Regions from separate parts of the Streptosporangium sp. NPDC023963 genome, predicted to be linked through region 3. Evidence: predicted binding sites of a transcription regulator. Region 3 holds the regulator's gene; each other region holds the start of a gene.
The links. The regulator LexA, encoded in region 3, represses DNA repair genes until DNA is damaged. The targets are predictions, from matches to a motif close to TCGAACANNTGTTCGA.
Positions count from the first base shown of each region.

Region 1: the regulator LexA is predicted to act here: its motif matches at 3,048-3,063, upstream of AB0F88_RS02455 (SAV_6107 family HEPN domain-containing protein).
Region 2: the regulator LexA is predicted to act here: its motif matches at 3,138-3,153, upstream of ruvC (crossover junction endodeoxyribonuclease RuvC).

Region 1 covers NZ_JBEZZK010000001.1:593,565-598,198, forward strand. Annotated here, with positions in the region: gene AB0F88_RS02445 (transcriptional regulator) at 223-717, shown strand; gene AB0F88_RS02450 (PP2C family protein-serine/threonine phosphatase) at 935-2,068, shown strand; gene AB0F88_RS02455 (SAV_6107 family HEPN domain-containing protein) at 2,351-2,800, opposite strand; gene AB0F88_RS02460 (L,D-transpeptidase family protein) at 3,206-4,009, opposite strand; gene AB0F88_RS02465 (YbaK/EbsC family protein) at 4,129-4,605, shown strand.
Region 2 covers NZ_JBEZZK010000001.1:48,436-53,069, forward strand. Annotated here, with positions in the region: gene secD (protein translocase subunit SecD) at 1-58, opposite strand, end outside; gene yajC (preprotein translocase subunit YajC) at 143-508, opposite strand; gene ruvB (Holliday junction branch migration DNA helicase RuvB) at 734-1,792, opposite strand; gene ruvA (Holliday junction branch migration protein RuvA) at 1,904-2,524, opposite strand; gene ruvC (crossover junction endodeoxyribonuclease RuvC) at 2,521-3,105, opposite strand; gene AB0F88_RS00235 (cation:proton antiporter) at 3,233-4,516, opposite strand; gene AB0F88_RS00240 (YebC/PmpR family DNA-binding transcriptional regulator) at 4,590-4,634, opposite strand, start outside.
Region 3 covers NZ_JBEZZK010000003.1:605,057-609,690, reverse strand. Annotated here, with positions in the region: gene leuS (leucine--tRNA ligase) at 1-1,961, shown strand, start outside; gene lexA (transcriptional repressor LexA) at 2,189-2,899, opposite strand; gene AB0F88_RS13930 (LysM peptidoglycan-binding domain-containing protein) at 3,753-4,019, shown strand; gene nrdR (transcriptional regulator NrdR) at 4,445-4,634, shown strand, end outside.

The DNA.
Region 1 (4,634 bases), on a different contig from region 3:
CGGACCGGATTCGACATCTTTTTTCCAATCAGCTTGACCTTAGGCGCCCACAGCTTTACCGTCACTGTCCGTAACCACACCTCGTGGCGTTATCGGGTGAACCCTGACGCATCGGTCACCGAAGGTGCCTACCCCGGGCACCAACCCGGTGAACGGGGCATAAGTTGCGAGGTAGCACAATCATGTTGAGAGCACTACATAACAGAGCCGGGGGGCCACACCATGCCGTCTGAGTACGCCAAGTCGCTGGGTGCACGACTCCGCGCCATCCGCACCCAGCAGGGCCTGTCCCTGCACGGAGTGGAAGAGAAGTCCCGCGGGCGCTGGAAGGCGGTCGTCGTCGGCTCCTACGAGCGTGGCGACCGTGCCGTCACCGTGCAGAAGCTTGCCGAACTGGCTGATTTCTACGGAGTGCCGGTCTCGGAGTTGCTGCCGGGAGGGGCCGCTCCGAGCCCCCTGGGCCCGACACCGAAGCTTGTGATCGACCTTGAGCGTCTCGCCCAGCTCCCCAAGGAGAAGGCGGGCGCGCTCGCCCGTTACGCGGCCACCATCCAGAGCCAGCGTGGCGACTACAACGGCAAGGTGCTGTCCATCCGCCAGGAGGACCTCCGCTCCCTCGCCGTGATCTACGACAAGTCCCCCAGCGAACTCACCGAGGAGCTCATCAGCTGGGGTGTCCTGGACCCGGAGGCGCGCCGAGCCGTCGAGTCCTTCTGACGACCCCTGACCGGTCGTGGGTGCGCCGGAACCGGCGTGCCCACCCCGCAGAGATTCCTGCTCTCAGCAGAACGTGCCCTTCGTCCCGCCCCGGGCTGACCGCCACTGTGGTAGGAAAAGGCAAACATGCGTTTAGCGAGATGTGGTGGACATGGCCTCGGGAGATGATCGGCTCGATCACTCTCGATCAAGCCGGAAAAACCGTCTCCGCGCCGTCATGACGTCGCTGGGGTCGACCAAGACGCGTGCGTTCCTGCGGCTGCTGACCTCGATAGGCACCACCAAGACCCAGGACACCCTGAAACTCCTGCCGTTCGTCGTCATGGCCGTGGTGGCCCTGATCGACTTCGGCTCGGGCCCCACGTCCGGCCTCCTGCCGCTGCTCGCCCTCGGCCCGGCCTTCGCCAGCGTGGCGTGCGGCCTGGCCCGCACCACGGTGGTCGGCGTCGTCGCCCTGGTGCTGTGCTTCGCGCTCGGCGCCTACAACGACATCCTCTGGATGCCCCGCACCGACATCACCCTCCTCGCCATCCTCGGCGTCACCATGGCCAGCGTGCTGGCCAGCGCCGGGCGGCTGCGCCACGAACACCAGCTCGCCGACGTGCGCTCGGTGGCCGAGGCCGCCCAGCGGGTGCTGCTGCGCCCGGTGCCCCGCCGCGCGGGACCGGGCATCGGCGTGGCCGTCTCGTACACCTCCGCCACGGCGGAGGCCAGGATCGGCGGCGACCTGTACGAGGTCGTCACCACCCCGCACGGGGTGCGGATCATCGTGGGGGACGTCCAGGGCAAGGGCCTGGAGGCCGTGGAGACGGCCGCCGTGGTGCTCGGGGCCTTCCGGGAGGCGGCCCACGACGAGAGGACGCTCCAGGGCGTCGTGGCGCGTCTGGAGAACGCCCTGACCCGCGAGCTGTCCGGCGAGCAGTTCGTGACCGCCGTGCTGGCCGAGATCAGCGGCGGTTCCACCATCACCGTCATCAACTGCGGCCATCCGGCGCCCATGGTGCTCGACGCCGAGGGCGGGATCTGGTTCGCCGACCCGCCGGACGAGGCGCTCCCGCTGGGCATGAGCGCCCTCAAGGCCAGCGAGCCGCAGCCGCACCACATCCCGTTCGAGCCGGGCGACCAGGTGCTCTTCTACACCGACGGGGTCATCGAGGCGCGCGACGGGGTCGGCGAGTTCTACCCCCTGCTGGAGCGGGCGCACCTGCTGGACGGCGACGACCCCCAGGGCTCGCTGGACGCCCTCCGCGCCGACCTGCTCGACCACGTGGGCAGGCCGCTGAGCGACGACGCCGCCATGCTCCTGCTACGTCACCGCGCCGCCCGCCAGAACTCCACGACGGCGGCGTGAGAACGGACGGAGCGAGGACGGCCCGGGGGCGGCCCGGGGGCGGCCCGGGACGGGCGGCGCCACGGGACGAGCGGCACGACAGGCGAGCGGCACGACGGACAGGCAGCACGACAGGCGAGCGGCACGACGGGACGGGGGCACGAAAAACGTCCCCGTACGTCCTCGTGCCGTCCGGGGGGACCGGCGGGCACGGAGACGTACGGGGACGGCGCCGGTGAGCCCGGGCGGCGACCCCTGGTGGGAGGCCGCTCCGGCTCCAACCGGCTAGGGGGATCCGGTGCTCTAACCGGCCAGGGGGACCCGGCCGGGGAGCATGGGCTGGCTCGGCACGCCGAGCAGCTTCTCCACGGCGGTGACGAAACGCTCCGCCTCGGAGATGAGCTCCTCGGCGTCCCGCGAGGACACCGTGCGGGTCAGGCCCGCCTCGGCGGCGGCCCGCTTGGCCGCGCTCGTCTCGAAGTAGGGTGCCCACTCGGCCAGGCGGGGCTCGGCCTCGGGCAGCATCTCCCAGGCGCTGCGCAGCCTGCGCCTCCTGCGGCCCTCCATGGGACGGGGACGGGCCGCCAGGACGGCAGCGGCCGCCCTGAGCGCGGCGAGATGGGCCGCGACGTAACGCGCGGCGGAAGTCCGGGCGGCGGCGGCCTCTTCGAGGCAGTCGCGCGCGTCTGAAAGGTGTGCCCGCACCGTGGGGGACAACCGGGGCCCACCGGAATCGCCGAGCCGAGGGGTCATAGTGCTTCAGCCTCCTTGGTCGCGAGCGGCTCCGGCGTTTTCGCCGGCGGTATCACACTCGCAGACCCCACCGACAAATCCACCGGACGGCCGGACGAGGAGCTTCCCCTCTCCCCGCCCGTCCTGACCTGGCCCGATCGTCTCCGCCGACGACGTGGACCGGATCGGCCGCCCTTGGACACGAGCCGCGAGCCCCGTGTCATCACATCGAACATAAATTCGATCACTAACACTGTCAAGTAAAACGGCGAACAAAAGTTCGATCTTCGGGTGTGTGAGGGCACCTGCGGACCCGGGAGATCGGTGCGCGCGGGCACGCGAAAGGGCCCCGGGAGATCACCATCTCCCGGGGCCCCGGTTCACGACCGGCGGGGTCACGCCCGCCGGACCGCCCGTTCCGCCGCCCTACCGGACGAACCTGCCCCGGACGTGCACCGGCACTCCCGTACCGAGCAGGCCGGGAAGGACCTCCGCCACGTGCATCGGCAGCCGTACGCAGCCGTGGGAGGCGGGCGCCAGCGGCACCGACAGCGCGCCGTGGAAGGCGATGCCCCCGTTGAAGAAGATCGGGTTGTAGAGCTGGCCCAGGTAGGACTTGTGCCAGCCGTCCCTGCGCCAGGTGGTCTTGTAGTCGCCCGTCGGCGTGCGGGCGTCGCCGCAGAACCGCTGGGCCCTGCCCTCCCAGGTGGCCGTCTCGCAGTAGGCGATCCCGCTGCCGGAGGAGATGTGGCTGACCAGTTTCGCCACACCGCCGACGTAGAGGACCATCACCTGCTTGGCGAGGTTGACCTCCACCCGGGTCGGCTTCCCGCTGGGCACGAGCACCTTCGGCGCCCGCGGGGCCTCCAGGGCGGCCCAGGTCCTGCGCGCCACGGTGCTGGTCGGCGTGACGCCGTTGACCTTCTGGAAGGCCCAGACCGCCGCCAGGGTCGCCCCGCCGTAGCGGCCGTCGATCCTGCCCGGGGCGTAGCCGAGCTCGGCCAGCCGGGTCTGGAGCACCTTCACCGTGGCGCCCTTCGCGCCGAGCTTGAGCGTCTTGCCCGGCGCGACGAACGGGCTCGCCCCCGTCGCCGCCACGGCCGAGACCGCCGGGGAAGCCGAGGTCTGGGCCGCGGCGGCGCCCGCGAAAAGGGTGACGCCCGCGGAAGAGAGGAGCACGGCCCCCGCCGTCATCAGCGCGGCCACTCCCTGCCGCTGTCCAACCCCCACTTTCAATCAACTCCTCATATCACTATGGATCAGGTCAAGGGACCATAGCGCACGGGTTCCCCGTGCAGGCCGCCGGTTATAAAGCGGCAATCAACGGTCAATCTGTTTAGAGTGGCCGCGTGCCAGAAAAGTTGCATCCGAACATCGAGAAGGTCGCCGCCGTCCTGCGCGAGCACGGCGTCCCCGGCGAGATCGTCGTCTTCGCGGAGGCCACCCCGACCGCCGCCACCGCGGCCGCGCAGCTCGGCTGCGAGGTCGGCGCCATCGCCAACAGCCTGATATTCGACGCCGACGGCGAGCCGCTCCTGGTGCTGACCAGCGGAGCCCACCGGGTCGACACCGACCTGATCGCCAGGACGGCGGGCGCGGCGAAGGTGCGGCGTGCCGACCCCGCCTTCGTGCGGGCGGCCACCGGTCAGGTCATCGGCGGCGTCGCCCCGATCGGCCACCCCGCGCCGGTCAGGACCCTGGTCGACACCTGGCTCGGCAAGCACGAGGTCGTCTGGGCCGCCGCCGGCCATCCGCACACCGTTTTCCCGACCTCCTTCGAGGAGCTCGTCCGCATCACCGGCGGGGTCCCCGTCGAGGTCGAATGACGACCTTCCACGGCGCCTGAGGCCGCACC
Region 2 (4,634 bases), on a different contig from region 3:
TGTTGAGGAGCATCGCCCCGCCCATGGCGAGAATGATCGCCAGAAGCACCAGGAGCATGCGCCCCGGTCTGCTCTGGCCGCTGGTCGGTCGGGCCACTGGTCGTCAGTTCTTTCGGTTATAGGGGGTTGGAGGTGAGGCTACTCACGGCTTCTTGCTCGTCGTGTCGTGGTCTGCACCCTGCTGTTCCGCCGTCTCCACGACACCGTGGTCGACAGCCTTGACATTCTCCTCCTCCGCGTCGTCAACGGGAACCAGGACACGGCCGATGGCCGCCTTGACCCAGCGGGTCTCCACGCCGGGGGCGATCTCCAGGATCACGTCGTCGGCGTCGATGGCCACCACGGTCGCGAAAAGACCCGTCGTGGTCATGACACCGGTGCCCGGCGTGAGACTGTTCTGCATCTTGGCCTGCTCCTGCTGCCGCTTGCGCTGCGGCCGGATGAGCAGGAAGTAGAACACCACGACCATGAGAGCGATCATGATCAGGCTCGAATAGTTGCCGCCCACAGGGCCGCTCCCTCTCTTGAGATTGACCGGCGGAAGCCGGACGTCACATACGGCCACGCCGCTCAGCACGTCAGCCTACACAGCCAGCCAAGGCTCGGAGTTTAGGCGAGCTGTTAAGAGCGCGGCAACGAAGTCACGTTTTGGCGCGCAGGGAAGTTCCCATTTCGATACAGTTGTCATCGATCTGTGATCAATCCTGTACGACTTCCCTACTGACTCCCAACGCTAGACGGCCCCGGGGTCATCCTCAAGATCGATGAGAAACGAGGCCCCGAAGGCGTCCGGCGGGGGCACCAGCCCCATGTGGGTCCAGGCCGCGGCGGTCGCCACCCGGCCACGGGGGGTGCGGGCCAGCAGCCCCTGCCGCACCAGGAACGGCTCGGCGACCACTTCGACCGTCTCCGGCTCCTCCCCCACCGCGACCGCCAGCGTCGACAGTCCCACCGGCCCGCCGCCGAACTTGCGCAGCAGCGCCCCGAGCACCGCCCGGTCGAGCCGGTCGAGCCCCTCGGCGTCGACCTCGTAGAGGTTGAGCGCGGCGGAGGCGACATCCCTGGTGACGACGCCCTCGGCGCGCACCTCGGCGAAGTCGCGGACCCGGCGCAGCAGCCGGTTGGCGATGCGGGGGGTGCCCCGGGAGCGGCCGGCGATCTCGCGGGCGGCGTCGCCGGGGAGCGTGACGCCCAGCAGGCGGGAGGAGCGGTGCAGCACCTCCTCCAGCTCGGCGACCGCGTAGAAGTCCATGTGCGCGACGAAACCGAAGCGGTCGCGCAGCGGCGCGGGAAGCATGCCGGCCCGGGTGGTGGCGCCGACCAGGGTGAACGGGGCGATCTCCAGCGGGATCGCGGTCGCCCCCGGCCCCTTGCCCACCACGATGTCGACGCGGAAGTCCTCCATCGCGAGGTAGAGCATCTCCTCGGCGGGCCTGGCCATCCGGTGGATCTCGTCGATGAACAGGACCTCGCCCTCGGAGAGGGTCGACAGGATCGCCGCGAGGTCGCCGGCCCGCTCCAGCGCGGGCCCCGAGGTGATCCGGAGGGGCACGGAGAGCTCGGTCGCGATGATCATGGAGAGAGTCGTCTTGCCCAGCCCTGGTCCGCCGCTCATCAGCACGTGGTCCGGCGGCCGGTTGCGCCGCAGCGCGCTCTGCAGCACCAGCGACAGCTGCTCGCGCACCCGCGTCTGGCCGATGAACTCCTCCAGCCGCTTGGGCCGCAGCGCCGCCTCGATGTATCTCTCGTCGCCCTCGGCGTCCGGCGACACCAGATCACGGTCGGAACCCACGCCGCCCCTCCCCCTCTCGCCGTGCGGCGGAACCGCCGGAGCCCTCCGGGGACCGCGCGGCGGCCCCGCCCACCGTCTCGCCGCACACGTCCCCTACGGCGCGCCCGTCCCTCATCGCACGCTCAGCGCGCGGAGCGCGGCCTTGAGCAGGGCCGCCACCTGCGGGGTGCGGCCCTCGGCCAGCTCGGCGTCGGCCTGCGGCTCGACGACGGCGACCGCCTCGTCGGCGTCCCGCCCCGAGTAGCCCAGACCGACCAGCCCGGAGTGGACCTGGGCGCGCCAGGCGGGCGCGGCGACGCGGCCGTCGAGGGCCGCGTTGACGGCCTCCTCCGGCGTGCCGAGCTTGTTCTTGAGGTCGACGATGATCCGCTGGGCGCCCTTCGGACCCACCCCGGGGACCCTGGTCAGCGCCTTGACGTCGGCGGAGGCCACCGCCACCCGGAGCGCGTTGGGGGTGTGCACGGCCAGCATCGCCAGGGCGACCTTGGGGCCGACCCCGCTCGCCGTCTGCAGCATCTCGAAGATGCCGCGCTCGTCGTCGGTGACGAAGCCGAACAGGGTGAGCGACTCCTCGCGGACCACCAGCGAGGTGGCGAGCCTGGCCTCCTCGCCCGCCCTGAGCGTCGCCAGCGTGCCCGGCGTGCAGTGCACCAGGACTCCCACCCCGCCGACCTCGACGACCGCACCGTCGGCGGCGATCGCGGTCACCTGCCCTCGCACCGAGGCGATCACTTCGCGGTTCCTCTCGGGTGTCCGGCCCTGCCACGGCCTCGGAAGTAGGCGGCGGGGGTGGTGGTGGCGCTCGCCGCCTTCGCGGCGGCCTCGGCCAGCCTGCTCTGGGCCCCGCCCCGCCACACGTGGCAGATCGCGAGGGCGAGCGCGTCGGCGGCGTCGGCGGGCTTGGGCATGGCGTCCAGCCGCAGCAGGCGGGTCACCATCGTGCCGACCTGCTGCTTGTCGGCCGTGCCGCTGCCGGTGATGGCGGCCTTGACCTCGGACGGCGTGTGCAGCGCGACCGGCAGGCCCCTGCGGGACGCGCACAGGATCGCCACGGCGGAGGCCTGCGCGGTGCCCATCACGGTCCTGAGGTTGTGCTGGGCGAAGACCCGCTCCACGGCCACCGCGTCGGGCCGGACCTCGTCGAGCCACCGCTCGATGCCCGCCTCGATCGCCACCAGCCGGGCGCCGATCTCGTCGTCGGCGGGGGTGCGGACGACCCCGACCTTGACCAGGCTCAGCGGCGCGCCGGGGCGCCCCTCGACGGCGCCGAGCCCGCATCGGGTAAGCCCGGGATCGACCCCCATCACCCGCAACTCGGGCAACCGCACCGACACGCCTCCGCTCGCCGAACACCTGTTCGGTGGCAGACTCTACCGCGTGGGAGCGGCCCGCGCACGGCTCTTCCCCGGCCCGCCGCGGGGGCCGCCGGCGGGCCCGGGCTCACAGGTGCTGGGCGGCGGGTTCCGCGTCCTCGTCGTCCTCGTCGCTCTTCCTGTCGCGCAGCCGGTCCAGGCGGTTCATCACCGGCGAGGCCGAGATGCCGTGGATCCCCAGGGAGGCCAGCACGGTGAAGGCGACCACGGCCCAGAGTTCCTCGGCGGGCACGCCGAAGTCGGCCTGACCGAGGGCGTAGGCGAGATAGAACAGCGAGCCGATGCCGCGGATGCCGAAGAACGCCGTCGCGACGCGCTCGCGCGGCCCGGCCCTGCCGCCCAGTTCGGCGAGCCAGCCGGTCAGCGGCCGGATGACCAGCAGCAGCAGGAGGCCGACCGCGGCGCCCTGCCAGGTGAGCGCGGACAGGCCGCCCATCGCGACGAAGCCACCGAGCAGCACGATCAGCCAGGCGGTGAACAGCCGCTCGATCTGCTCTATGAAGCCGTGCAGCACCCCGTTGTAGCCGTGGCTGCGCTCGGCCGCCCTGATGGTGCAGGCGGTCACGAACACCGCGATGAAGCCATAACCGTGCAGCAGCTCGGTGAGGCCGTAGGCCAGGAACGTCGCGGCCAGCGCCACGAAGCCGTCGCGGTGCTCTGCCAGCCGCAGGTCGGACTTCTGGGCGCGGAAGAACAGCCGCCCCAGTCCCTTGCCGATCAGCAGGCCGCACACCACGCCCGCGGCGCACCGGTAGAGCAGGTCCACCAGCGTCCACTCGGCGATCCAGCCGACACCCCCGGCAACGGCCAGCGTGATCGCCGCGTACACCAGAGGGAAGGCCAGGCCGTCGTTGAGGCCCGCCTCGGAGGTGAGGGTGAAGCGGACCTCGTCGTCGGCCTTCTCCGAGTCGACGGGCTCACCGACCTGCACGTCGGAGGCGAGCACCGGGTCGGTCGGCGCGAGCACCGCGCCCAGCAGCAGCGCCGCGGCCAGGGGCCAGCCGAGCAGGCCGTACGCGGCGGCGGCCACGGCGAGGACGGTCAGCGGGAGCGTCCACCCCAGCAGGCGCCAGGTCGAGGACCAGTCGCGCCGCCCGAAGGGCCGGTTGATGGCCAGCCCGGCGCCCATGAGCGAGATCAGCACGCAGATCTCGGTGGCGTGCTCGACCAGCGCCCGGTGGGCCACCGGATCGGGATCGGGCAGCTCCAGCGGCAGGGCGTAGAGGAGGAGACCGCCCAGCAGGCAGGCCAGCGGGAGCGAGAAGGGGCGGCGGTTGAGGAGCCGCGGCAGCGTGGCCGCGAGCAGCGCGGCGACGCCCGCCACGGCAAAAATCAGGTCAGGATTGCCCATTGTCCGCGTGATATGCCCTCGACCACGCGGACAAACCTCGCAGACCACACGAGATCACACCGAGCAGCCCGAGCTACGCGTCGAGCTTCTCCATGACCTCGTCGGAGACGTCGAAGTT
Region 3 (4,634 bases):
TGCTGGCCAACGAGCAGGTCAAGGACGGCAAGTGTGAGCGCTGCGGCGCCGAGGTCGTCCGCCGCGAGCTGACCCAGTGGTATTTCAAGATCACTGATTACGCCGACCGGCTGCTGGACGACATGGCCCTGCTGGAGGGCGGCTGGTCCGAGCGGGTGCTGACCATGCAGCGCAACTGGATCGGCCGGTCCGAGGGCGCCGACGTCAACTTCGTGATCGAGGGCCGCGACGAGCCGGTCACCGTCTACACCACCCGTCCCGACACCCTGTACGGCGCCACCTTCTTCGTGGTCGCCCCGGACGCGCCGCTGGCCGAGGAGATCGTCACCGACGACCGGCGCGAGGCGTTCGAGGCCTACCGGGTCGAGGTCTCCAAGCTGTCCGACATCGACCGGCTGTCCACCGAGAAGGAGAAGACCGGCGTCTTCCTGGGCCGGTACGCGATCAACCCGGTCAACGGCGAGCGCATGCCGGTCTGGGCGGCCGACTACGTGCTGTCCGACTACGGCCACGGCGCCATCATGGCCGTGCCCGCGCACGACCAGCGCGACCTGGACTTCGCCCGCGCCTTCGACCTGCCGGTACGGGTGGTCGTGCACACCGGCCTGGCCGATCCGGGCGAGACCGGCGTCGCCACCTCCGGTGACGGCGCGATGGTCAACTCCGGCCCGCTGGACGGCCTGGCCAAGACCGAGGCGATCCGGAAGATCATCGAGGTGCTGAGCGAGCGGGGCACCGGACGGTTCACGGTCAACTTCCGGCTGCGCGACTGGCTGCTGTCGCGCCAGCGCTTCTGGGGCTGCCCGATCCCGATCATCCACTGCGCCGACTGCGGCGAGGTCCCCGTCCCCGACGACCAGCTGCCCGTCACCCTGCCCGACATGCGCGGCGAGGCCCTGGCGCCCAAGGGCGTCTCCCCGCTGGCCTCGGCCGAGGACTGGGTGAACGTCTCCTGTCCCAAGTGCGGCGGCCCGGCCAAGCGCGACACCGACACGATGGACACCTTCGTCGACTCCTCGTGGTACTTCCTGCGCTACGTCGACCCGGCGTACGAGGACGGCCCGTTCGACGTCGAGCGCGTCCGCAGGTGGGGTCCGATCGACCAGTACATCGGCGGCGTCGAGCACGCCGTGCTGCACCTGCTGTACGCCAGGTTCTTCACCAAGGTCCTGCACGACATGGGGATGATCGACTTTGTCGAGCCCTTCACCCGCCTGCTGAACCAGGGGCAGGTCATCAACCAGGGCAAGGCGATGTCCAAGTCGCTGGGCAACGGCGTCGACCTGGGCCGGCAGATCGACGCCTACGGTGTCGACGCGGTCAGGCTGACCGTCGTCTTCGCCGGACCGCCCGAGGAGGACATCGACTGGGCCGACGTCTCCCCGGCGGCGTCGCAGAAGTTCCTGGCCCGCGCGTTCCGGGTGATGGCCGAGGCCGGCGCGGCCTCGGCACCCGGGGTGGATGTCACCGCCGGAGACCTGAACCTGCGCAAGGTCGTCCACCACACCATCGACGAGGTCACCAGGCTGGTCGACTCCCACCGCTTCAACGTCGCGGTGGCCCGCATGATGGAGCTGACGAGCGCGGCCCGCAAGGCCATCGACTCCGGGCCCGGCGCCGCCGACCCGGCGGTCAGGGAGGCCGCCGAGACCCTGGCGGTCATGCTGTCCCTGGTCGCGCCGTACGCGGCGGAGGAGGGCTGGGAGCGGCTGGGACACTCCGCCTCGGTAGCCACCGCGGGCTGGCCGGTCGCCGACCCGGCGCTGCTGGTCCAGGAGTCGGTCACCTGTGTCGTCCAGGTCGCGGGCAAGGTGCGAGACCGGCTGGAGGTCTCCCCGGAGATCTCCGAGGCGGACCTGGAGGCGCTGGCCCTGGAGTCGGAGAAGGTCCGGTCCTTCCTGTCCGGGGCGCCGCGAAAGGTGATCGTCCGCGCGCCCAAGCTGGTCAACATCGTCCCGTAGGCGGCGGGGAAGCCCTGAAAACGCCGGATGGGTGGTGTCCCGATGTCGGGACACCACCCATCCGGCGTGTCGCGCGTCCTGCGGCGCGTGGTGTGGAACTCGCGTCGGAACGGCGTGTTTCGAACCTCGCTCAGCGGGTGCGGAGAAGAGCCCAGCGAGGAGAGGAGCTCGGCGGGCTCAGCGGGCGCGGAGCAAGAACGGTCCGGAGCTCGCCCGGAACGCTCGTGTCAGAGCTTGCGGAGGACCGCGACGACCTTGCCGAGCACGGTGGCCTCGTCACCCGGGATCGGGTCGTAGTTGGGGTTGTGCGGGACCAGCCAGACATGGCCGTCTCTACGCTTGAAGGTCTTGACCGTGGCCTCGCCGTCGATCATCGCCGCGACCACGTCGCCGTTGTCGGCGACCGGCTGCTGGCGTACGACCACCCAGTCACCGTTGGCGATGGCGGCCTCGATCATCGAGTCACCGGTCACCTGGAGGAGGAAGAGGGTGCCCTCGCCGACAAGCTGCTTGGGCAGGGCGAAGACGTCCTCGATGCTCTCCTCGGCGAGGATGGGACCACCGGCGGCGATCCGGCCGACCAGGGGAACGTAGGCGGCGGTCGGGCGGCTGACCGGGGCCTCGTCCTCGCCGGAGTCGGGATCCACCCACAGCACGGGCTCGCCGGGAAGGCGGACCTCCAGGGCGCGGGGGCGGTGCGGATCACGCCGCAGGTAGCCCTTGCGCTGCAACGCCGTCAGCTGGTGCGACACGCTGGAGGTGCTGGTGAGCTGCACCGCCTCACCGATCTCCCGCATGGACGGCGGGTAGCCGCGCTGCTGCACGGAATCGCGGATCACCTCAAGGATCTTCCGCTGCCTAGGGGTGAGGCCAAGGGAGTCACGCCTTCGCACCGCCAGGTCGCTGGCGGCCGAACCGTTCTCGTTGTGCTGGCTCATACGAACTCCTCGCCTCCCGGTCTGTATTTAACGCGTCGCGCACAGCGACCATACCTCGGCTGAAGATCATATTCAAACAATTGTTCGAATGTCCTCGAAATCGGCGACGCCGTGGTGTACAACATCGTACGGGAGTTCGATCGACATCGTGTTCGATTCGCCGATCTTTCTTCGACATGTGTTCGGCCAGGTCGAGGGGATGGGGGTCACCATGAAACCGACCACGACGACACCGCGATCCAGGACCGCGTCGGCATCCCGGGCGGCGCGGCGATCACCGGAGGCGCCGCGCCTGCGGCTCGTGCCGCCCCCGCGACCGGAGCCGGAGCCGGGGTCGGGGTCGGGGTCGGGGTCGGAGTCCGCGCGGAGGTCCGAGGCGGGGCCCGGGCCGGGATCCGTATGGGGGCCGGTGCTGCCGGGATCACCGCCGGGACCGCGTACCGGCCGTGGGTCGGGGCAGTGGTCCGGGCAGGGGGCAGAGCAGAGGGCCGAGCGGGTGTCCGGGCGCGAATCCGGGCAGGCGGCCGGTCGCGAGCCGGGACGGAGGTCCGGGCAGGGGGCTGGGCGGAGGTCCGGGCAGGGGTCCGAGCGGCTGGCCGGGCGCGAATCCGGGCAGGGGCCCGGTCGCGAGCCCGGGCGGCCGTCCGGGCGTGAGCGGAGACGACGACCCGGCCGCGAGCCGGGGTGGAGGCCCGGCCGCGAGCCGGAGCGGGGACTCGAGGGAGGGTCCGGGCCGGGAAGGGCGCCGGGCCCGGCGGCGGCGTCCGCGGCGCGGGCCCGCCGTCCCGGGGTCGCCCGTCCGGCGCCCGTCCGGCGGCCACTCCGGCTCACCAGGCGTGGAAGGATCGTGGCGGTGGCGGTGCTCGCGCTCCTCACCCTGGGGGCGCTCTGGATCGGCGGGCGCATCGACATGGCCTCGGCGGGCGGGCGGCCGGACCTCGAGGACCTTCCCCGGATCACGGTGCACGCGGGCGACACGCTGTGGGAGATCGCGGACGCGTTGACGGAGGAGGCCGACACCGGCTCGACGGTCCGTCGTGTCATGGACCTCAACGGGCTGTCCGGCTCCTCGGTCCGGCCGGGGACCCGGCTCTACCTCCCCGAGGGCCTCGTCCGCTGAGGCCCGGGAGGGCCTGTCCCCTGAGGCGGGGGAGGAGCGGCGGCGTACGCGGGGGAGGGGTCCGGGAGGGCGGTGGCGGGCCGGGAGAGGATGTGCGGGGTGTCCTCGCCTGACAGGTCGCCCGGGGCGCGTGTGAGGGAAGGGATGCCCGGGACGGGAGGGGTCTCGCCCGCATGGCGACACGCCGCGATGTGACGGCTGATCAGCGACTTCGTCCGGCAAGGTCGTTTCAACTTGCGTTCATGGTCGCGCACTTCTACGGTTGGACCACAACATCTAGTGGCTGCATCGCAACCCTTCACCACAGATTGTGTTTCCATTACCGCACCTCGACTATTCGAAGGTGTGTGCGCGAGCGTCTGTGCGTGCGCGTGGTGGGTAGGTGAAATGGGTCGGCCGCTTCGGTAGTCAGGGAGGCGACACACGTGCATTGTCCGTTCTGTCGCCATCTGGACACGCGAGTCATCGACAGCCGGGCCACCGAGGACGGTGGGGCCATCCGCCGCAGGCGCACGTGCTCCGAATGCGGGCGCAGGTTCACCACGCAGGAGACCGTCCTGCTCATGGTGAGCAAGCGCAGCGGTGTGACGGAACCGTTCTTCAGGGACAAGGTGA